4 regions of the Weizmannia sp. FSL K6-3076 genome follow, and region 2 is predicted to be linked to each of the others. Evidence: predicted binding sites of a transcription regulator. Region 2 holds the regulator's gene; each other region holds the start of a gene.
What was found. Region 2 encodes Rex, which represses fermentation and respiration genes when NADH is low (regulators of the CRP and FNR family bind a similar motif). Its sites were predicted from a motif close to TTGTGAAATATTTCACAA; they were not measured.
Positions count from the first base shown of each region.

Region 1 (4,914 bases), 200 kb from region 2:
GTTGGAATCAATTTCCCCGACAAGCGGCAGCAGCGCGGTATTTTTGCCGACCATAATGACAGGGGAACTTAGCTCTTTAATCGTTTCTTGCTGGGACTCCAGCCGCTTTAAGGAATAGTGGTGGTTTTCTTTCATAAACCAGATCATGACATGTTCGAATGTACGGATGATCGCCCTGCGCCAAAAATTCAATTCCTCATATGTATACTCTCCTTCGTGGGCTGCAACAAATGAATCGAACAGGTCGAGATACTGTTCCTGCGTGTGGAAGAACTCACGCAAAATGAAGTGGTTCGGTGTGGCAAGATGCTCTTCATCTTGTGCAACGCTCATTACCCACTTTTCAAAATGGTGTAAAAAGGTATCTTCATCTTTTAAAAACACTTCACAAAACTGGACGTGGAACTCGTGGTTCTGCTCTTTCAGTCTTGCAACCACTTCGGGGTCGGTGGACGCATAAACCCCCTGCACGCTGTTTTTGTCGAGAGATGCGTACCAGTCTTCCGTCAATTGCCATGTTTTTTCAAGGAAAAAATGATGCAATGCCTGTCTTAGCTCCATTTTATCACCCGCATGATGTAAGATTGAATTGATGGTCATGATCGTTTTCGCCATTTCTTGTCTTTCTATTTTAAAATAAAATTCTATTTATTGAAATAGAAATGTTGGATTTGGAAAAGAAAAAACCCGTTTTCTCTATAGAATGAAAAAACGGTGGGACACGATTCATGATGGTGTCCCGCCGTTTTATATTTCATTGGTTTTTTCAGCGGTTTCGATACGTCCGCCCGGTTTTTCTTGCTGTTATTTTATCGCTTGCCACTGCCAGTTTTCGATTTCCGGCAGATCTGTGCCTTCTTCGCGGATGTACGCATGATGTTTTTGCAGCATGCTGTCCATTTCGCTGATGAGGGCTGCGTGCCGGGCTGTATCAGGCAGGCTTGACACCACTTCTTTTACAAGGTCAAACCGATCCATCTGGTTCATCACGCGCATGTCAAACGGCGTTGTGATATCCCCGTTTTCACGGTAGCCGTGCACATGCAGATTGTGGTTTGCACGGTCAAAAAACAAGTCTTTGATCAGGCCTTCGTAACCGTGGAAGGCAAAAACAACCGGTTTGTCCTTTGTAAAATAGGCGTCGAACGCTTCATCCGAAAGGCCGCGCGGATCCAATGCCGGGCTTCTTAATTTCAAAATATCGAGCACATTGATCATGCGAATCTTCAATTTCGGCAGTTTTTCGTGCAAAATCGAAACAGCAGCGAGGCTTTCAAGCAACGGTTCTGTCCCGCATGCGGCAATGACAATATCCGGATCACCGTCTTCGTCTGTGCTTGCCCAGTCAATGATTTTCAGTCCGCGGTCTGCCAGCTCTTCCGCTTCTTCAACGGTAAACCATTGCGGGCGCGGGTGTTTGGAAGAAACAATCAGATTGATTTTCCCGCGGTCGTTCAGGATTTTGTCAAATACAGCGAGCAGCGTATTGGCATCGGCCGGCAAATATTCGCGGATAAATTCCGGTTTTTTATCAGCCAGGTGGCCAAGAATGCCCGGATCCTGATGGGTATAGCCGTTATGATCTTGTTGGAATACAGTGGAAGTGGCGACCACATTCAATGACGGGATATCCGCACGCCACTTTTGTTCTGCTGCTTTTCGCAGCCATTTGAAATGCTGGGTGATCATCGAATCGACGACACGCAGGAACGCTTCGTAACTTGCAAAGAAACCGTGGCGGCCGGTTAAAACATAGCCTTCCAAAAATCCTTCCGCCTGGTGCTCAGACAGTTGCGAGTCAATGACACGGCCGTCCGGTGCCAAAAATTCATCATTCGGTTCTTTGATTTTTTCCACCCATTGCCGCTTTGTGGCCTCAAATACTGGCGCCAGGCGGTTCGACATCGTTTCATCCGGGCCGAAAATCCGGAAGTTGCGTTTGGCTTCATTTTTTAAAATCACGTCTTTTAAATATGTCCCTAAAACGGTCATATCCTGCGCCATCTGTTTTCCATGTTCCTTGTTGTCCAGCGCATAATCGCGGAAATCCGGCAGATCAAGGTCTTTGATATGGAAGCCGGCATTGGTGGCAGGATTCATCGCCATTCGTTTGCTGCCTTTCGGGGCGATCTCGGCAATTTCCGGTCTCAGCCGCCCGTTTTCATTGAATAATTCTTCCGGCCTGTAACTTTTCATCCAGTTGATTAAAACATCGAGATGTTCCATATGGTCCTGGTCGACCGGAACCGGAATCTGGTGGGCGCGGAATGAATGTTCAACCGGCTTCTCGTCCCATTCCTTAGGGCCGGTCCACCCTTTTGGCGCACGGAAAACAAGCATTGGCCAAGCGGGGCGGGTGGTGTCACCGGTTTTTCGGGCATGTGACTGGATGGCTTGGATCTGTTCGATCATTTGGTCCATTACATACGCCATATCGCGGTGCATTTCTTGCGGGTCTTCTCCTTCAACGAAATACGGCCGCCAGCCGAGCCCTTCAAAATAAAGCGCCAGTTGTTCATCAGACATACGGGAGAGCATGGTCGGATTGCTGATTTTAAAACCGTTTAAAAGCAAAATTGGCAGAACGGCGCCGTCCGTTACCGGGTTGATGAACCGGTTGGACAACCAGGAAGTGGCAAGCGGCCCGGTTTCCGCTTCCCCGTCGCCGACGACAACAGCGGCCATTAAATCGGGCTGGTCCAAAATGGCGCCGGTGCCGTGTGAAAGGGAATAGCCCAGTTCGCCGCCTTCATGGATCGATCCCGGCGTTTCCGGTGCCGCGTGGGAAGCAATGCCGCCCGGGAATGAAAACTGTTTAAACAGTCTCTTCATCCCTTCTATGTCCTGTGTTACATTCGGATAAATTTCAGTATAACTGCCGTCAAGATAAGAATTGGATACCATCACCTGGCCGCCGTGCCCCGGCCCTTCAATATAAAACATATTTAAATCGTATTTGTTGATCACTCGGTTCAGATGGGCGTAAATAAAGTTCTGCCCTGAAATCGTCCCCCAGTGCCCGATCGGTTTTGCTTTCAGATCAGAAGGCTTTACGGGTTCTTTTAATAACGGATTGTCTTTTAAATAAAGCTGGCCAACCGAAATATAGTTGGCTGCACGCCAGTATGCATCTAAATTTTTCAGATAAGCAGGGGAGGAATAAGCGACTTGCGAAGCTGCCATTGCCATTTCAACCGCTTCCTTTCATTTATCATCTACGTTCATCATACCGCTTACACCTAAAAAATCAATCTTTTTACAAATTAATACGGTCCAAATTCGTGAAATTATGAACATATCATGTCTAAAAAAGCTGAAATGCATTCAGCCTACTCTGACACCGATACAAATGTATTGAACTTTAAATATTGATAGTGGAGCCGCATATGGGAAAACTCAAACGGCGTGCCGTTGTCGAGAAAAAAGATGCCTTCCATAATACCGACCGGTTCATGTTCTTTTAAACGCAAAAGTTCACGGTCCTTCGCGTTGGACGGTTCTGCAAAAATAGATAAAAAAGATTTCGTTACGGCCATATTGTGGACATCTTCCAGATAGTTGAAAATGGAGCCTTCAATGATTTCGGGCGTTAAATTTTGGACGATTTTTATCGGAATATAACCGGTCTCGATCATAAACGGATCCTCATCAAACAAGCGGAGCCGGCGTATTTTATAAACAAAATCATGGGGGTTCAAAAACAAATTCCGCTGCAATTCTTCTGTCGGCGGAATGACCTCAAAACAGAGCACTTTTGTGGCCGGCTTTTGGCCATACATGTGAAAATTGTCGGTGACACCGAGGTTTGTGCCTTCGTAATTAAAAATGGACGCGTTTTTTATATACAAAGGATTGATGAATGTTCCGGAACCGCGTTTTTTAAAAATAATGCCGTCGTTGGCCATTTTCGAGAGCGCCCGCTTAATGGAACTGCGGCTGACCTGATAGGCTTCACTCAGGCTTCGTTCATCCGGCAGTTTCATATCGGGGAACTGTCCGGCAAAAATTTTTTGTTTCAAATCATCGATAATTTGCTTGTATACGAATTGTGCCATGGCGTATCCCTTCTAAAGGTTTCTGTATGAACAGTTTACCACAGATTCTTTTTGGTTCAATGAATCACAACAGGCGCCAAGTTTTGACCGCGTTGCAAAACCGGATGGTGGAAGCGTTCAGCCGCCCGTTCCAAATCGGCCCCCACTCAATAGAAGCAACAGGCAGCATCGGGATCAGTTTGTATCCGGACCATGGCAGCGATGAAGAAACCTTGATTGCAAAAGCGGATGAAACGATGTACGAAATTAAAAAACGCGGCAAAAACAGTTATAAGCTGAAAGAATGAAATAAGCACCGTTCCGGAAGATGGAACAGTACCCCTCCTTAGTTTTCATCCGTTTCCTGTACCCAGACAGAAACGCTGCCGCCGTTAACCGGAAATCCTGCATAGCCGTCTTCGCCAATTGTAACTTTTTCCTGCCGGTTGCCGGTAGCGTCCACCCAAACCTCGCCAGCGCGCTCTTTTCCGACAAGCATTCTTTTTTCGCCGTTCTCGCCGTTTGAGATAACGACGGCACAGCCGGAATGCGGGATCTCCGGAACGCCGCGGCGCACCCAGCCGATTGTGTTCGGATGGTCGAAATAATCATCTTGCTCGCCATACGCTTTTTCCCGCCGAACAGATAAAAGCGGGGAAAGGGCGTCTTTTTTTCCGGGAATCGGATTGTCGCCGCCGATGCCGTACATATCCCCGTAAAAGACGCACGGATAACCGTCTTTTCGCAGCAGAATCAAAGCATAGGCGCTCTGCTTAAACCAGTCGTCCACCCATGATTCCAGCGATTCGTTCGGCTGTGAATCATGGTTATCGACAAACGTAACAGCATTCAGCGGGTGCGTTTGAACGAGTGTATCATG
Region 1 covers NZ_JBBOWU010000001.1:3,441,128-3,446,041, reverse strand. The annotation lists gene NSS95_RS16290 (STAS domain-containing protein) at 1-561, opposite strand, end outside; gene NSS95_RS16285 (phosphoketolase family protein) at 805-3,189, opposite strand; gene NSS95_RS16280 (GntR family transcriptional regulator) at 3,330-4,055, opposite strand; gene NSS95_RS16275 (diguanylate cyclase domain-containing protein) at 4,082-4,342, shown strand; gene NSS95_RS16270 (alpha-amylase) at 4,381-4,914, opposite strand, start outside.
Region 1: NSS95_RS16285 (phosphoketolase family protein) is a predicted target of Rex. The motif match lies at 3,280-3,297, and genes of this name have one in related genera.

Region 2 (4,914 bases):
ATAAATAATTCCTTGCTTTTTTGCAAGTCTCTCATCCAACTTTTTTTATTTTTTTCGGGCCCTGCATCCTTTAAAGAGCCCCGTCAAAGGATGCCGGTTGCGCGCCTCCATTTCAGCCGCTTGCCCTTTTATAAGTATGCTTGATCACCATCCGGATATGCAACTGAAAAGGCTGGCTCTGCGCACGGCATTTGAACCCCGCCCGGTTCAATAGTACAATGAACATATTGGACGAATTTGCGATCCTTTAAACTTTGAACTGGCAAGAAAGGAAAAGAACGCGTGAAAAAAGAGTATGTGTATATTCTCGTGACGTACATCCTTATGCTGCTGTCCGGCGCCGTCGGGTATCCGTTGCTCTACTATGCCGGGGTGAACGTTTTCCACGAACCGGCAGACAGCATGCGGACATTGACGCCCCCGCTTTGGACCGTCATCAGCTTTATCATCGGGCTGATCATCGTCCTGTACTTTTTAAGAAAAGCCGCAAAGAAAGAAACAGACCGGACTGAACCGCTTCCGGCCGCGCCATCCGCCATATGGGCAATAGGCGGCGTCTTTCTTTGTTTCTTTGCCCAGACTGCAGCCGCGATCATTGAATCATTATTCGGTGCCCCGGCTGCCTCCAACAATACGCAGCAAATCATGGCGCTGATTGAAAGATTTCCGCTCGTCATCCTCATCAGCTCGATCGCAGGGCCGATTCTCGAGGAAATCGTTTTTCGGAAAATCATTTTCGGCACGCTGCGCAGGCGCTTTTCATTCCTTTTATCCGGTATTGTCAGCTCGGTTATTTTCGGACTCGCGCATACCGAACCGAGCCACTTGTTTTTATATTCCCTTTTAGGGCTGACGCTCGCTTATTTATACGAGAAAACAAACCGGATCACCGTTTCCATGTTTGCGCATGTTTCCATGAACACGATTGTGGTCGTGAGGCTGCTTTTGCACCCGTCCGTTCTGCAGACATCCGTACATGAAATTTACAGCTCAATTGGAGGACTTCTATGATGAGACCACTTTTTTCAGGGATTGTAAACTGCCTGCTCGGGGCTTTGTTCACTTATTTTGCCATTCAGCAGGTACAAGTGGGCGGCTGGGGCTTTTTTTCTTATTTACTGCTGTTGATTGCAACATTGGATCTGGGTTCCGGCATCAGGCTGATCTTTCTCCATTTCAAGCTGAAAAACTCAGTGAAAAAATAAAAGCCGTTTTCCGGCTCCGTCCGGAAAACGGCTTTCTTATTCAGAAGCAATCGTCTGTTCATCCATTGGCATTTCTTTTGCCGCTTTTTTGGCATTGCGGTACGCCATTTTCGAAATCAGTGTGCTTGCTTCATACAGCAAAACGAGTGGAACAAAGGTAATCAGCTGCGAAAACACGTCCGGCGGGGTGATGATGCCGGCAGCTGCAATCAAAGCAAGATACGCATATTTTCTTACCTTTTTCAACAGTCTCGGCGTAATGATGCCAAGCCGGGTCAGAAACAGGACCACGACCGGCATTTGGAACACAAAGCCAAACGGAAGCGTGATCTCTAGCAGAAACTGAATATACTCCCGGATCCCGATCACCGCACGAATGCCCATTTCATTTGACAAGCCCATCATAAACTTCACCATCAGCGGACAAAGCACGAAATAGGAAAAAGAAACGCCGGCTATAAAAAGCAAGATGGAAACAGGAATGTAACTTAATGTCAGTTTCTTTTCTTTCTCATACAGCCCCGGGCTTATAAACGCCCAAAGCTGGTACAAAATCACCGGCAGGGTCAATAGGCATGCGATCACAACCGAAACTTCCATAAAAACCTTAATAGGATCGGTTACCCTGAAGGCATTCATCGTGAACATGCCGGCATTTTTGGCATGCTGCAAATAACGTATAACAGGTTTTGCGGTAAAAAAGCCAACAACCAGGGCAAACAGAAAGAAAATGAGAACGGTAATTAACCGCTTTCTCAATTCCTGGATGTGTCCGGTAACCGGCATTTTTTTCGTATTCATCGCCGTTCCCCTTTAAGTGCCGGCGTTGAATCCGCCCTTTTCCCTTTGCACGCCACAGCCAAATCCGGCCATTGCCATTTGCGCCTGCATTCCGTTTTCAATCGGGCCACCCCCTGTACCCACTATGATAACGGAAAAAAAGCTTTTTGGCTATGGCTTCGCAACCGGCTCTTTTGTTTCTTTCAAATTTTCTTCATCATTTGAATAATGTTTTAAAAAATAGATCAGTGCCTGTAGTTCCACGGCCAGGTCAATATGATGGACGCGGATATCCGGCGGCACGTTCAGCCGGGCAGGTGTAAAGTTTAAAACGCCTTTTACATTTGTACTGGCAAGCTCGTCTGTCACTGCCTGGGCACTGGAAGCGGGGACCGTCAAAATCACAACCGTCACATCTTCCGCGCAAAGCCGTTCTCTTAATTCGTCCATGCTGTAAACAGGCACATTGCCAACATGGCTCCCCACCTTCCCGGGGTCATTGTCAAATGCCATCACAATCCGTGCGCTGTTATTCTTCGAAAAATTGTAATTCAAAAGGGCTGTACCGAGGTTCCCAACGCCAACCAGCGCTACATCTGTGATCTCATCCTGGTTCAGCGTCTTGCCGAAAAAAGACAATAAATATTTTACATTATAACCATAACCTTTTTTTCCAAGTGCCCCGAAGTAGGAAAAATCCCTGCGTATCGTAGCGGAGTCGACTTTCACCGCTTCACTCAGTTCCGCCGAGGATACCCTTTGCTTGCCAAGTGTATATAAATTTCTCAGGTACCGGTAATATAATGGAAGCCGTTTTGCAGTGGCTTGCGGTATTTTTACTGATTCATCCTTCATGTGAAATCCCCCAAGTTGAAAGCTTAAGTTTTTTGTGCTGTTGGTTCCAATCGTGCGTCCATTCCAGAATGGCAGCGCTGCCATTCTTCATTATAATATTACTCCTATCTGAGCAAAGAAAAAATATGTTTTAAAAAAATGCCTGCATGCGTCTTTTTCTCTCTCCAACTATGTTAAATATATCACAAGTAAGCATTTTTTTCATGGGTTTTTACGAATTGTATGTGTCAAGTTTTTCTCGACAAGGTTTAAATATCGGGTATTCCAAGACACTCTTTTTGTACACTTTCGGCTACCGTGCTTTACTTGCTCGGTGTAATTTTCGGAAAAGATGTAATATTTCCGTATAAAGATGGATAACGGGGATGTTGAGGCGCGCGAAATTCACTCGCTTTCCGCGGGCGGCCGGCGAGCCTCCTCGCTCGTACCTCGCTGCGGGGTCTCTCCTGGCTCGCTTTTCCCGCAGGAGTCTCGTAAATTTCGCGCGCCTCAACGATCAGTCCCCACTGAGCCAGGCTTAAAACGAAAGCTCTAATATTTTGCTTAAATGTCCCATTGCCGATGAACTGCTTGAATGCAGGGCAACTGATCCGTGCTTTACGCCCACTGACGGGCGTACAGGCTGCTTGAGTAGTTGAGACATCCTGATGGATTGTTTCAAGTTCCGTTGCTTTCTCTCGCTTCTTGAACGGTGTTTCAGATAGGCTTCTCTCAATGTCCCATTGAGTATGCCTTGTTTGATTTTCACCATGGCTTCTGCGCCAAGTTCACTCCAATGCATGCCCCTTTTTTTCATCCTGAAGGAGATATGCCTTTGATTCGATTCCATCGCTCCTAGGCCTCTCGCACCTTCCGGCACGTTTTTCACCCTGTCTCTCCAGTCAAAAATGCGGTCCCAGTTTTTCAAGATATACGAACGGAATTCCTTGATTTTCTTGAGAGCCTTTTTATCCGTCAAGGTGCTTTCGTGCGTATCCAAATATAACGTGAATTGGTCCAGGTCATGCGTTCTAATCGCTTTTCTAATTTGCTCCTTGATCTCGCTCTTTCCGCCCCCAAATGTCCTTATGATGGCTTGTGCAACGTGGTAGGTATCCAGCTGGTTGAGCACCGGAAATTCCGACTGTGAGAAAGCTGTTTGAAACCGTTCAGCTGTGTATCCCGCACCTCCATCACTGTTTGTAATGACATGCGTTTTTTCGAGGGAGTAGGTGTTGGCAGCTGTGGCTTGGACTTCATCCCAAAATGTCTGGATGGCTTCCGTTGTCATGATGACTGTGGGCTGACGCAGGGAGACCCTTTTACCATTGGTTTCCCATCCCTCATAGAGAATGGCGTGGTGGACTTCCATACTCTGTTTCTTTTTTAGTCCCCGAACGAATACACCATCTGCTTCAGAAAACAGGTAGTCTACCTTCTTCCCCTCAGGCAGGGAAACAGCTATTTCTAGCTCTTCTACAAGTGCCTTATCGGCTTCCGCCTGAGTTTTCCCTACGTGTTTTACCATGTTCCCTACAGTTGTGTGACTAAGACTCACTGCTGTCCACTCTTTTAAAATATCAGCTACTTCCCGATAGGTGTTCTCACTTGCCAACTCTGCCACCTTTAATTCCACTAACGGGCTGTATCGTTGGTGTGGTACCAGCCCTAACCATTCATCCAGAGGATAATGGGAATTTCCTCTCTTGTCATGCATTAATGAGCGTTTAAAGGTCACACTTCCAAATAGAAACTGAATGTTTCTGTTATCACTCCGGCAGTACACCCAGCCCTCCTCTAACTTCTCCTGTTTAATTGTTTTATCTAACTCTTCAAATATTTCCCCAACCCATTGTGTAAAAGCCTTCTGCATCAGAAGTTTAAGCTGTTCTTCAAATTCGATAAGACTCTTTGTATCCTTTAATAATCCAGCAATTATTGATATAATATCCATGGGAAGACCTCTCTCTCTAGATGTTCATCTTGAAGTGTACAATTAGATGATAGAGCGTCTTCCCATTTTTTTCCACTCATTTGCCCCTTCGAGTAAAATTTTACACATACTACGAATTTATGTGAAAAGTTTTTTGACAAA
Region 2 covers NZ_JBBOWU010000001.1:3,237,825-3,242,738, forward strand. The annotation lists gene NSS95_RS15310 (CPBP family intramembrane glutamic endopeptidase) at 283-1,011, shown strand; gene NSS95_RS15315 (YdiK family protein) at 1,008-1,205, shown strand; gene tatC (twin-arginine translocase subunit TatC) at 1,242-2,006, opposite strand; gene NSS95_RS15325 (redox-sensing transcriptional repressor Rex) at 2,157-2,840, opposite strand; gene NSS95_RS15330 (ISLre2-like element ISBco6 family transposase) at 3,358-4,773, opposite strand.

Region 3 (4,914 bases), 720 kb from region 2:
GTTATGGGTTTTCCGCCATTCTGTAAAAATATGTTTGATTTCCGGATCAATTTCATAGCCGTAAGATTTTAAGGCACTTTCTGCCATCCGGATTCCGCCAAACGGCATCATCGAACGTTTGAACGGTTTATCGGTTTGGAAACCGACAATTTTTTCAAGTTCTTTGTTTAAATAGCCCGGGCCATGCGATGTAATGGTAGATACAATTTTCGTATCCATATCCAGGACGCCGCCTTTTTCGCGTTCCTGTTTCGACAGTTCCATGACCTGATCCCATAATTTTAAAGTGGCTTCAGTCGGGCCGGCAAGAAAGCTTTCATCGCCTTCGTAAGGGGTTACATTTTTCAGAATAAAGTCCCTTACATCGATTTCTTTTTGCCAGTTTCCTCCTTTGAAGCCTTCCCATTGTTTTTTGGAGAGCGTTGCTTTTGTCAGTAATTGTTCAGTCATTTTAAATGGCCTCCTTTAAGCCTATTAATGAGCTGCCTTCAGAATTGGATGTTTGTTTGTTAAATAGTGAACATTTCTTATTACGCTTTCATTTTAGCATGGTCGATTTTAAAAAGATAGTGATAGCGTTCACATTTTGGGGCCAAAAAAAGCAGTTGTCAAAGAATGTTCAAAACATTTGGCCGTAGATATATAATAGAAAAATGCGATGAAAGCGTGTTATAACACAAATTGATCAGTTTTTCACATGATTATTTTTCTTGGGGAGAGTTTGTGATTTGGTAACATGCTCAATATTTCACAAAATTGGCACAGCCAGATGAAAGCGTTTGCGTTATATTTTTCATGTAAGCAGTTACATAAAAGGAGTGGGGAAAGATGTTAACAGGATTACGTACTGATTTTCAAATGCCTTCCGTAAACTTGTTTGGACAGGGGACGGCAGAAGAAATTGGAAACAGGCTGAAAAATCTTGGGTGTCGCAGACCGCTGATTGTAACCGATGAAGGGCTCCACCAACTGGGGTATTCCGAAAAAATTGCAGCCTATATAAAAGAAGCCGGCCTGGAAGTGGCGATCTATCCGAAGGCTGAACCAAATCCGACAGACAAAAATGTGGAAGACGGGTTAAAAACCTATCATGAAGAAAATTGCGATTCAATCGTTTCACTTGGCGGCGGGAGCGCGCATGACTGTGCAAAAGGGATCGGGCTCGTTGCGGCCAATGGGGGCAAAATCCATGATTATGAAGGGCTGGACCGTTCTGAAAAACCAATGGTGCCGCTCGTTGCAATTAATACAACAGCCGGGACTGCCAGCGAAATGACAAAATTTACGATTATTACCGATACGAGTCGGAAAGTGAAAATGGCGATTGTAGATAAACATGTGACACCGGTTTTGTCCATTAATGATCCATTATTAATGGTCGGGATGCCGCCGTCTTTAACTGCGGCAACGGGGCTTGACGCTTTGACCCATGCAGTGGAAGCGTATGTTTCAACTGCGGCCACACCGGTAACAGATGCATGCGCCATTAAAGCGATCCAAATTATTCCGCAATATTTGCCAAAGGCTGTTGCAAACGGCAATGATATGGAAGCGCGTGAACAAATGGTATATGCGCAGTATTTGGCAGGCATGGCGTTTAATAATGCATCTTTGGGCTATGTCCACGCGATTGCGCACCAGTTCGGCGGTTTCTATAACTTGCCGCACGGCGTTTGCAATGCGATTTTGCTCCCGCATGTGTGCCGTTTCAATCTGATTGCGCGGAAAGAAAGATTTGCAGAAATTGCCGTTGCACTGGGTGAGAAGACGGATGGCCTGAGCGTCGACGAAGCGGCGGAAAAAGCCATTACAGCAATAGAAAGGTTGGCAGCACAGCTGAACATTCCGAAAGGCTTTAAAGAACTCGGGGCTAAAGAAGAAGATATCGAAATCCTCGCCCAGCATGCGATGCAGGACGCGTGCGCAGCCACAAACCCGCGCAAACCAACACAAAAAGAAGTGGAAGCGATTATAAAAGCAGCGATGTAAGGAAGAAGACGGAGGAGGTGTGAACAGCATCTCCTCCTTTTTATTCACCCAAATCCGTAATTTATTTTCCTAATCCTGAGATTTATTCACCCCAACGTGGGGATCTGTAAATTTATTTTTTTATACTAAAGATTTACACTTCATCTTACTATTTATCTTCCCATACCTCAAATGTATTATTCCAATCTCGCTTTCTCGGAATTTTCATATCCTTGCTGGTTTACCTTTTCTCGTGTAATCGTTTCATAAACGTTCAAAATATATACAAACACAAACAGGGAAAAAGGGGATATGATAGAAAGGCAGTTGTTTGTGATATGATTCACAATTAAACATTTTTCATGTTGGAGATGGTGTTTATGTACGAGGCCGTTGAATCTGTTGTTCAAATGGCATTAAATAAGAAAAAATATCTGGAAGAATCCTTGCTTCGTTATGTGACAAAAGCAGCGTTGGCAAGTATGTTCATCGGTTTTGCCATTATAATATGTTACCGTCTTGCTGAGCCGTTTTTTGATGCGAAGTCTCCGGTTACTTCCTTTATGGCTTCAATATTTTTTGGCGCAGCGCTTGTGCTTATTATGTTTGGCGGCGGCGAGCTTTTTACCGGCAATACGATGATGATGACAATGAGCACGGTAAAAAAAGCGACAACTTGGAAAGATGCGCTCACAAACTGGGTGGCAACGTATGCCGGAAATTTGATCGGTGCGGCGATTTTCGCGCTGTTTATCCATTACAGCGGACTCTATGCGGATTCGGATAACAGCCAGTTTTTAATGTCGGTTGTTGGTGGGAAAATTAGCCTGACGACGGCCCAAATGTTTTTCCGTTCGATTCTTTGTAACTGGCTTGTTTGTTTAGGGTTCTGGGTTCCGATAAACGTAAAGGGAGACGGGGCTAAAATCGCTTCGATGATGCTGCTCGTGTTTGGCTTCGTCATTTCAGGCTACGAACACAGCATTGCCAATATGGTGCTGTTCTCGCTGGCACTTGCCGCACCACACCCGGATACCATTACACTCGTGGGCATTTTGCACAACCTTGGTGTGGTAACGCTCGGCAATATGATTGGCGGCGGCGTCTTTGTCGGTGCCATGTACGCCTTCTTAACATCAAAGAAAAAAGAAAAAGTGCCGGTTGCTGTTGTTGACACACACACCGTATCCCCTTTTTCGGCTGAAAAAATCAAGTAATATAAAACGAGCTGCCTGATAGAGGGCAGCTCGTTTTATATCGAAAAACCTGATCCGTTTCATTAGCTTTGAATCAGCTGCAGGAATTGCTTGGTCCGTGCGTTTTTTGGATGATGGAATACTTCTTCCGGTTTGCCTTGCTCCAGGATGACACCGCCATCCATGAAAATCACCTTGTCTGCAACTTCGCGGGCAAACCGCATTTCGTGTGTGACAACGGCCATTGTCATCCCTTCTTCAGCAAGCTCCTTCATCACATTCAGCACGCCGCTCACAAGTTCCGGGTCCAGTGCGGATGTCGGTTCGTCAAACAGCATTACTTCCGGCTCCATCGCAAGCGCCCGCGCAATCCCGGCGCGCTGCTGCTGACCGCCGGAAAGGCTTGCCGGATACGCATCTTTTTTATCAAGCAGGCCTACCTTTTCCAGCAGTATTTCAGCTTTTTTTACTGCATCCTGGCGGTTTTTCCTTTTTACAATGATGGGCCCCTCAATCACATTTTCGAGAACCGTTTTATGCGGGAAAAGATTGTACTGTTGGAAAACCATGCCGGATTTTTGCCGCAAAGCCGCGCGTTCTTTTTTACCGGGATGTTGGGAAAAGTCAACGGATACATCACCGATCTGTACTCTGCCTTGATTTGGAACTTCAAGAGCATTCATGCAGCGAAGCAGCGTGGTTTTACCAGAACCGGATGGGCCGATGATGACGATCACTTTCCCTTTTTCAATGGTTAAGTCAATTCCTTTTAGCACTTCAAGGTTGCCGAATTGTTTATGTAACCCTTCTATTCGAATCATACAGGTCCCTCCTTACTTGCTGATGTATTTATCAAAACGGCCTTCCAATTTTTGCTGGATTATTGAGAGAATCAAACAAATCACCCAGTACAAAAAGGCCGCTTCGACATACAGCAGCATAAATTGATAAGTGGTGGAGGCAATTTCCTGGGCTTTACGGAACAGATCGGCCACCAAAATCAAGGAAGCAAGAGACGTATCCTTCACGAGACTGATAAACGTATTAGAAAGTGGCGGTACCGATACGCGGACGGCCTGTGGGAGTACAATTCTTCTCAAAGCCTGTGAATAGTTCATCCCGATCGAATAGGCTGCTTCCCATTGTCCCTTTGGAATCGACAAAATCGCTGCCCTGATAATTTCTGATGCATACGCGCCGACATTGAGCGAAAAGCCGATAATGGCGGCTGGAAAAGAACCAATGGTAATGTGCACAGACGGCAGCCCGTAAAAAATGATAAATAATTGCACAAGCAACGGGGTTCCGCGGATTGCTGAGACATAGATTCGGGCAATCCATTCCAGTATTTTAATGCCGGAAATCCGTGCCAGCGCCGTGGCGAGTGCCAGCACAAGACCGATACAGAAAGTAATAATCGTTAATGGAATCGTATAATGCAAAGCTCCCTTCAGCATCGACAGAAGGGAACTTTGCACCAAATGCAGCTGGTTGCTGCTGATAAACGCAAGGTTATTGGGAAACATCTTCACCAAACCATTTCTTTGAAATTTTTGTTAGTGTGCCGTCTTTTTTCATATCTTTTAAAGCATCATTTACTTTGTCTGTCAATTTTCCTGAATGTTTCCGGAACAAAAGAGCGGATTTGCTGGCATCGTTTGCGGTGGCGGCAACTTTAATGGCAGCATTCGGTTTTTGCTTTTTGTAATCCAGATAAGTTAGGGAATCATTGACCGTTGCATCCACACGA
Region 3 covers NZ_JBBOWU010000001.1:2,514,573-2,519,486, reverse strand. The annotation lists gene pflB (formate C-acetyltransferase) at 1-450, opposite strand, end outside; gene NSS95_RS12080 (iron-containing alcohol dehydrogenase) at 829-1,989, shown strand; gene NSS95_RS12075 (formate/nitrite transporter family protein) at 2,349-3,185, shown strand; gene NSS95_RS12070 (amino acid ABC transporter ATP-binding protein) at 3,248-3,985, opposite strand; gene NSS95_RS12065 (amino acid ABC transporter permease) at 3,998-4,690, opposite strand; gene NSS95_RS12060 (amino acid ABC transporter substrate-binding protein) at 4,677-4,914, opposite strand, start outside.
Region 3: NSS95_RS12075 (formate/nitrite transporter family protein) is a predicted target of Rex. The motif match lies at 2,300-2,317, and genes of this name have one in related genera.

Region 4 (4,914 bases), 2.9 Mb from region 2:
ATTTTCGTTTTTTTACAGATTGGAACATAATAAAAAAGCGAAAGCAACCAGGAAAGGAGCATGACCATGAGCAAATACGATAAACTGTTTGAACCCATTACGTTTAAAAGCGGCGTCAGGGCGGAAAACCGCATCGTGATGGCGCCGATGACCCATTATTCCTCGAATGATGACGGCACGATTTCGGATGCTGAGCTGCGTTATTATGCAGAACGTGCAAAAGGGCCGGGGATGGTCGTGACGGCATGTGCCAATGTTACGGAAAACGGCAAAGCGTTTACCGGGCAACCTGGCGCACATACAGACGAAATGGTTGAGAGCATGAAAAAACTGGCACAAACGATTCAGCAAAACGGTGCAAAAGCGGTTGTGCAAATCCACCATGGTGGCCGCGAATGCCCGGCTGAACTCGTGCCGGGCGGAGATGTTGTGAGCGCGAGTGAAACAGATTCGTCAGATGGCAGTGTCCATGCACGCGCGTTGACGGGAGAAGAAACCGCTGAAATTGTGAAGGCATTTGGCGAAGCAACACGCCGCGTGATCGAAGCCGGTTTTGATGGCGTTGAAATTCACGGTGCAAACGGCTATCTGATTCAACAATTTTTCTCCCCGTATACGAACCGGCGTGAAGACGAGTGGGGCGGCAGTCTGGAAAAACGGCTTGCATTCCCGCTTGCTGTCGTCGATGCTGTGAAAAAAACGGTGGCGGAATATGCGGACCGGCCGTTTTTAGTCGGATACCGCTTATCCCCGGAAGAACCGTACGAACCGGGGATTACGATGGATGACACGTTCGCGCTTTTGGATGCGCTGATGGAAAAAGAGCTCGACTATGTGCATATTTCCCTGCAGCACTTCTGGTCTAAAGCCCGCCGCGGCGGTGAACCCGGCCGTCCGCGCATGGAACAGATCGTGGAACATGTCGCAGGCCGCGTGCCTTTGATCGGCGTCGGCTCCCTGCACACAGGAGACGAGGTTTTGAAGGCAATGGAAACCGATGTACCGCTTATTGCCCTCGGCCGTGAGCTTGTCATGGAGCCGCATTGGGTGGAAAAAATTAAAGCCGGCCAGGAGGATGCAATTCAAACCGCGTTAAGAAAAGACGACCGCGAACGGCTCGTTATTCCGGAACCGCTGTGGAAGATGATCATCTCAACGCCGGGCTGGTTCCCGTTTGCAGAATGACATCTGCATGTTGCACGGCATTGTCAAAGAATGAATGGCTGCGCTTGCGAGGCTCGGTTGATACACGAATTGAAGTTTACGTAATGGCCAAGGAATGAATGGCTTTGCCGCGAAGCTCGGTTGGCGATCGAATTGAGCATACGCAATTGTCAAGAAATGAATGGCTTTGCCGCGGAGCTCGGTTGGCGATCGAATTGAAGCATATGTAATTGCCAAAGATTGAATGGCTCACTGCGGGGCCCAGTTGGCGATCGAATTGAGCATACGTAATGGTCAAGAAATGGTTGGCTTTGTCGCGGGGCTCGGTTGACGAAGCATATATAATGGCCAAAGATTGAATGGCTCACTGCGGGGCCCAGTTGGCGATCGAATTGAGCATACGCAATTGTCCAGAAATGATTGGCTGCGCCGCGAAGCTCGGTTGACAACTGAAGTGAAGCATATGTAATGGTCAAGGAATGAATGGCTGCACCTGCCTAATCTGGCCTAGAGCTAGAGCCGGAGTATATGGATGCGATGGAATGGGCATCATTATATATAAGTTGGCATGCAATTTTTGGGCTGGAATTACCTACCTTCTCCAGTTATTGATTGACACGCATTGCTGCGGGTTTTCAGCACGCGGCTTTTGCGCGACTTACGGCGTGCCCGAATTGGTTCCCGCAAACACCGTTAACAATGCAGGATTCTGCCTGGTGTAAGAACCACTATACTGCAAAAGAAAGTGCAAAAAGCACCATTAACATGCAGGATGTTGCCTACCTGCTGATTCAGAAACCGAACCCTTTTAAAAAAAGGGTTCGGTTTTCTTGACTTTTTTAACTTACGATATTAAACTAAGTTACGAAAAGTAAGTTTTAAAAACAGGAGGAATTTAGGATGACAAAAACAAAATGGGCAGTTGACTATGCACATAGCACCATTGATTTCACAGTAAAACATATGATGATTTCAAAAGTAAAAGGGTCTTTTCAAAATTTCGAAGCCGAAATCGAAGCTGATCCCCAAGATTTAACGGATGCAAAAGTTTCTTTTATTGTTGATGCCAGGAGCATTCATACGAAAAATGATGACCGCGATAATCATCTTCGTTCTGCTGATTTCTTAGATGTTGAACAATATCCGAATATTACATTTGTTTCCAAGTCGGTTACAAAGGCAGGGGACAATGATTATAACGTTACCGGTGATTTAACGATTCATGGCGTGACAAAAGAAGAAACATTTAAAGTCACATTTGAAGGGATTTCGAAAAACCCGATGAGCGGCGCGGAAACAGCCGGCTTTAGTGCAGAAGGGACCGTAAAACGGAGCAATTACGGCCTTACTTGGAACGCAGCCCTTGAAACAGGCGGTGTCCTCGTTGGCGATGAAATCAAATTTACGGTGGAATTAGAAGCAAGCAAAGCAGAATAATTGCGGAGGCGCCAATTTAGATTGGCGCTTTTTTCTTTGGGCAGATCATGCTTCTTATGGCCAAGGTTTTGGGATGCTTTTTTTCTATTAAATAACATAGCCGGGCTCTAGGTGAAGAAAGACCGTCTTTTTTCCGCGCTTCCTTAACTTAGACGCACTCTATGTGAAGAAAGGACATCTTTTTTTCGTGCTTCCTTAACGTAGACGGGTTCTATGTGAAGAAAGGCCTTCGTTTTTCCACGCTTCCTTAACTTAGACGCACTCTATGTGAAGGAAGGCCTTCGTTTTTTCGCGCTTCCTTAACATAAATAAGAACTTTCCTCAATTGCTGTGATGTGCATCACAAATAAGCAGGTGCTGATGGTTTATGATGAAGGCAGCAATGAAATGGAGGAGTGAATTCGATGGAACGTTTTACAACGAGCCAGACTGTCGGGGAAATCGTAACCTTATTCCCAAAAGCGGCGGATCTGTTTAAAGCAAATCGTATCGATTTTTGTTGCGGCGGCAATGTGTCTGTGAAAGAAGCTGCGGAAAAGCGCAACCTATCAGCAGATGAACTACTTGATGCTATTTGCAACCTTTATGGCCAATATGCCGGAAAAGGCACTGAGCAAAATTGGAATGAAGCGGGCTATACGGAAATTGTCAACTATATTCAGGCCACCCATCACGCGTTTTTGCGCGAGGAACTGCCAAACTTGAGCCCGTATGTAACAAAAGTGATGCGTGTCCACGGCGGCAACCACCCGCATCTCATCGAAGTGCATGAACTGTTTAACCAATTAAAAGCAGAACTGCTGGAGCACACTGAAAAAGAAGATACCGAACAATTTCCTGCCATTCGTGCATACGAAAATCTTCCAACTGCCGCTAACCTGAAAGCCGCGACAGCCGGTTTGACCGACCTTGAAACAGAACATGCTGCTGTCGGGGAAATTTTGCACCGGCTCCGCGAAATTACGAATGACTATACGTTGCCAGAAGGGGCATGCCGTACATTCCAGCTCGTATACCACCGCCTTGAAAATTTTGAAAATGATACATTCCAGCACATTCACCTGGAGAATAATATTCTATTTAAGCGGTTGCTCGAAGAAGCCGTTTGACTTTTAAAAGGCTGTCCTCCCAGGCAGCCTTTTAAAAAGGGGCGGTTTGCTTTTTATTTTTCTTTCCTGGCCCCGGGGAAAGACAACTCGTTGCGCGTGCGTTCCTCTTTTGTCGTTTTGAGACCTTCAAAAGGACAATTTGTACGGATCCCAGCTCTCTTTTGTCTTTTTGAGACCTTCAAAAGGACAATTTGCCCCGGGTCCGGCTTTCTTTTGTCTTTTTGAGACCTCCAAAAAGACAGTTTGCCTCTGGTCCGACTTTCTTTTGTCTTTTTGAGACCTCCAAATGGACAATTTGCTCGGATTCCAGCTCTCTTTTGTCTTTTTGAAGCCCCCAAAAAGACAATTTACCCCGGGTCCGGCTTTCTTTTGTCTTTTTGAAACCTCCAAAAGGACAATTCACCCCGGGTCCGGCTTTCTTTTGTCTTTTTGAATCCCCCAAAAGGACAATTTGCTCGGATTCCAGCTCTCTTTTGTCTTTCATAACTCCGATGAAAGACATTTTGCTGCGTGGGCAACCCCCTTTTGTCTTTCATCACCTTGATGAAAGACAATTCGCTGCGCGGGCACTTCACTTTTGTCTTTCATAGCTCTGATGAAGAACATTTCACTGCCCGGACGCCCCTCTTTTGTCCTTCATCACCCCAATGAAAGACATTTCGCTGCCTGGACGCCTCTCTTTTGTCCTTCATCACCCCGATGAAAGACATTTCGCTCCCACGACGCCCCCTTGTCTTTCTTTGCTTTAATTCTTACCGGCGGGAAAATCTTTATACCCCGAGCAGTTCCTCCGTCAGTTTTTCCTGGTGAATGAGGTATGTGCCTTTTTCCTGCGGGAGGATGAGGTTTTTTTCTTTAAGCTGGCGGATCGTGCGGCTGACCGTTTCACGGGTGACGCCGATCATGTTGGCGAGGTCGGAGTTGTTGAGCGGGGTTTTCACGAGGACAAACCCGTCTTTTTCCTGAACGCCATGTGTGCGGGTGAGGCGCAGAAAAAGTTTGACTACTTGCTCGTAAGCGTTGTTTAAAATCTGGGCTTCGAGCCGGTCCTGCAAGTCAAGGATTTCATCACTCATCACACCGTATAAAGTCATGGTCAGCTGCGGATTGTTGAGCAACACGTTTTCAAAATCAGTAATCCGGATCGCAACGAGATTCGTGTCTACAACCGCCATCGCATTCGCCGGGTAGCTTATTTTACGGA
Region 4 covers NZ_JBBOWU010000001.1:332,027-336,940, reverse strand. The annotation lists gene NSS95_RS01590 (NADH-dependent flavin oxidoreductase) at 67-1,185, shown strand; gene NSS95_RS01585 (YceI family protein) at 2,065-2,601, shown strand; gene ric (iron-sulfur cluster repair di-iron protein) at 3,006-3,710, shown strand; gene NSS95_RS01575 (Crp/Fnr family transcriptional regulator) at 4,481-4,914, opposite strand, start outside.
Region 4: ric (iron-sulfur cluster repair di-iron protein) is a predicted target of Rex. The motif match lies at 2,930-2,947, and genes of this name have one in related genera.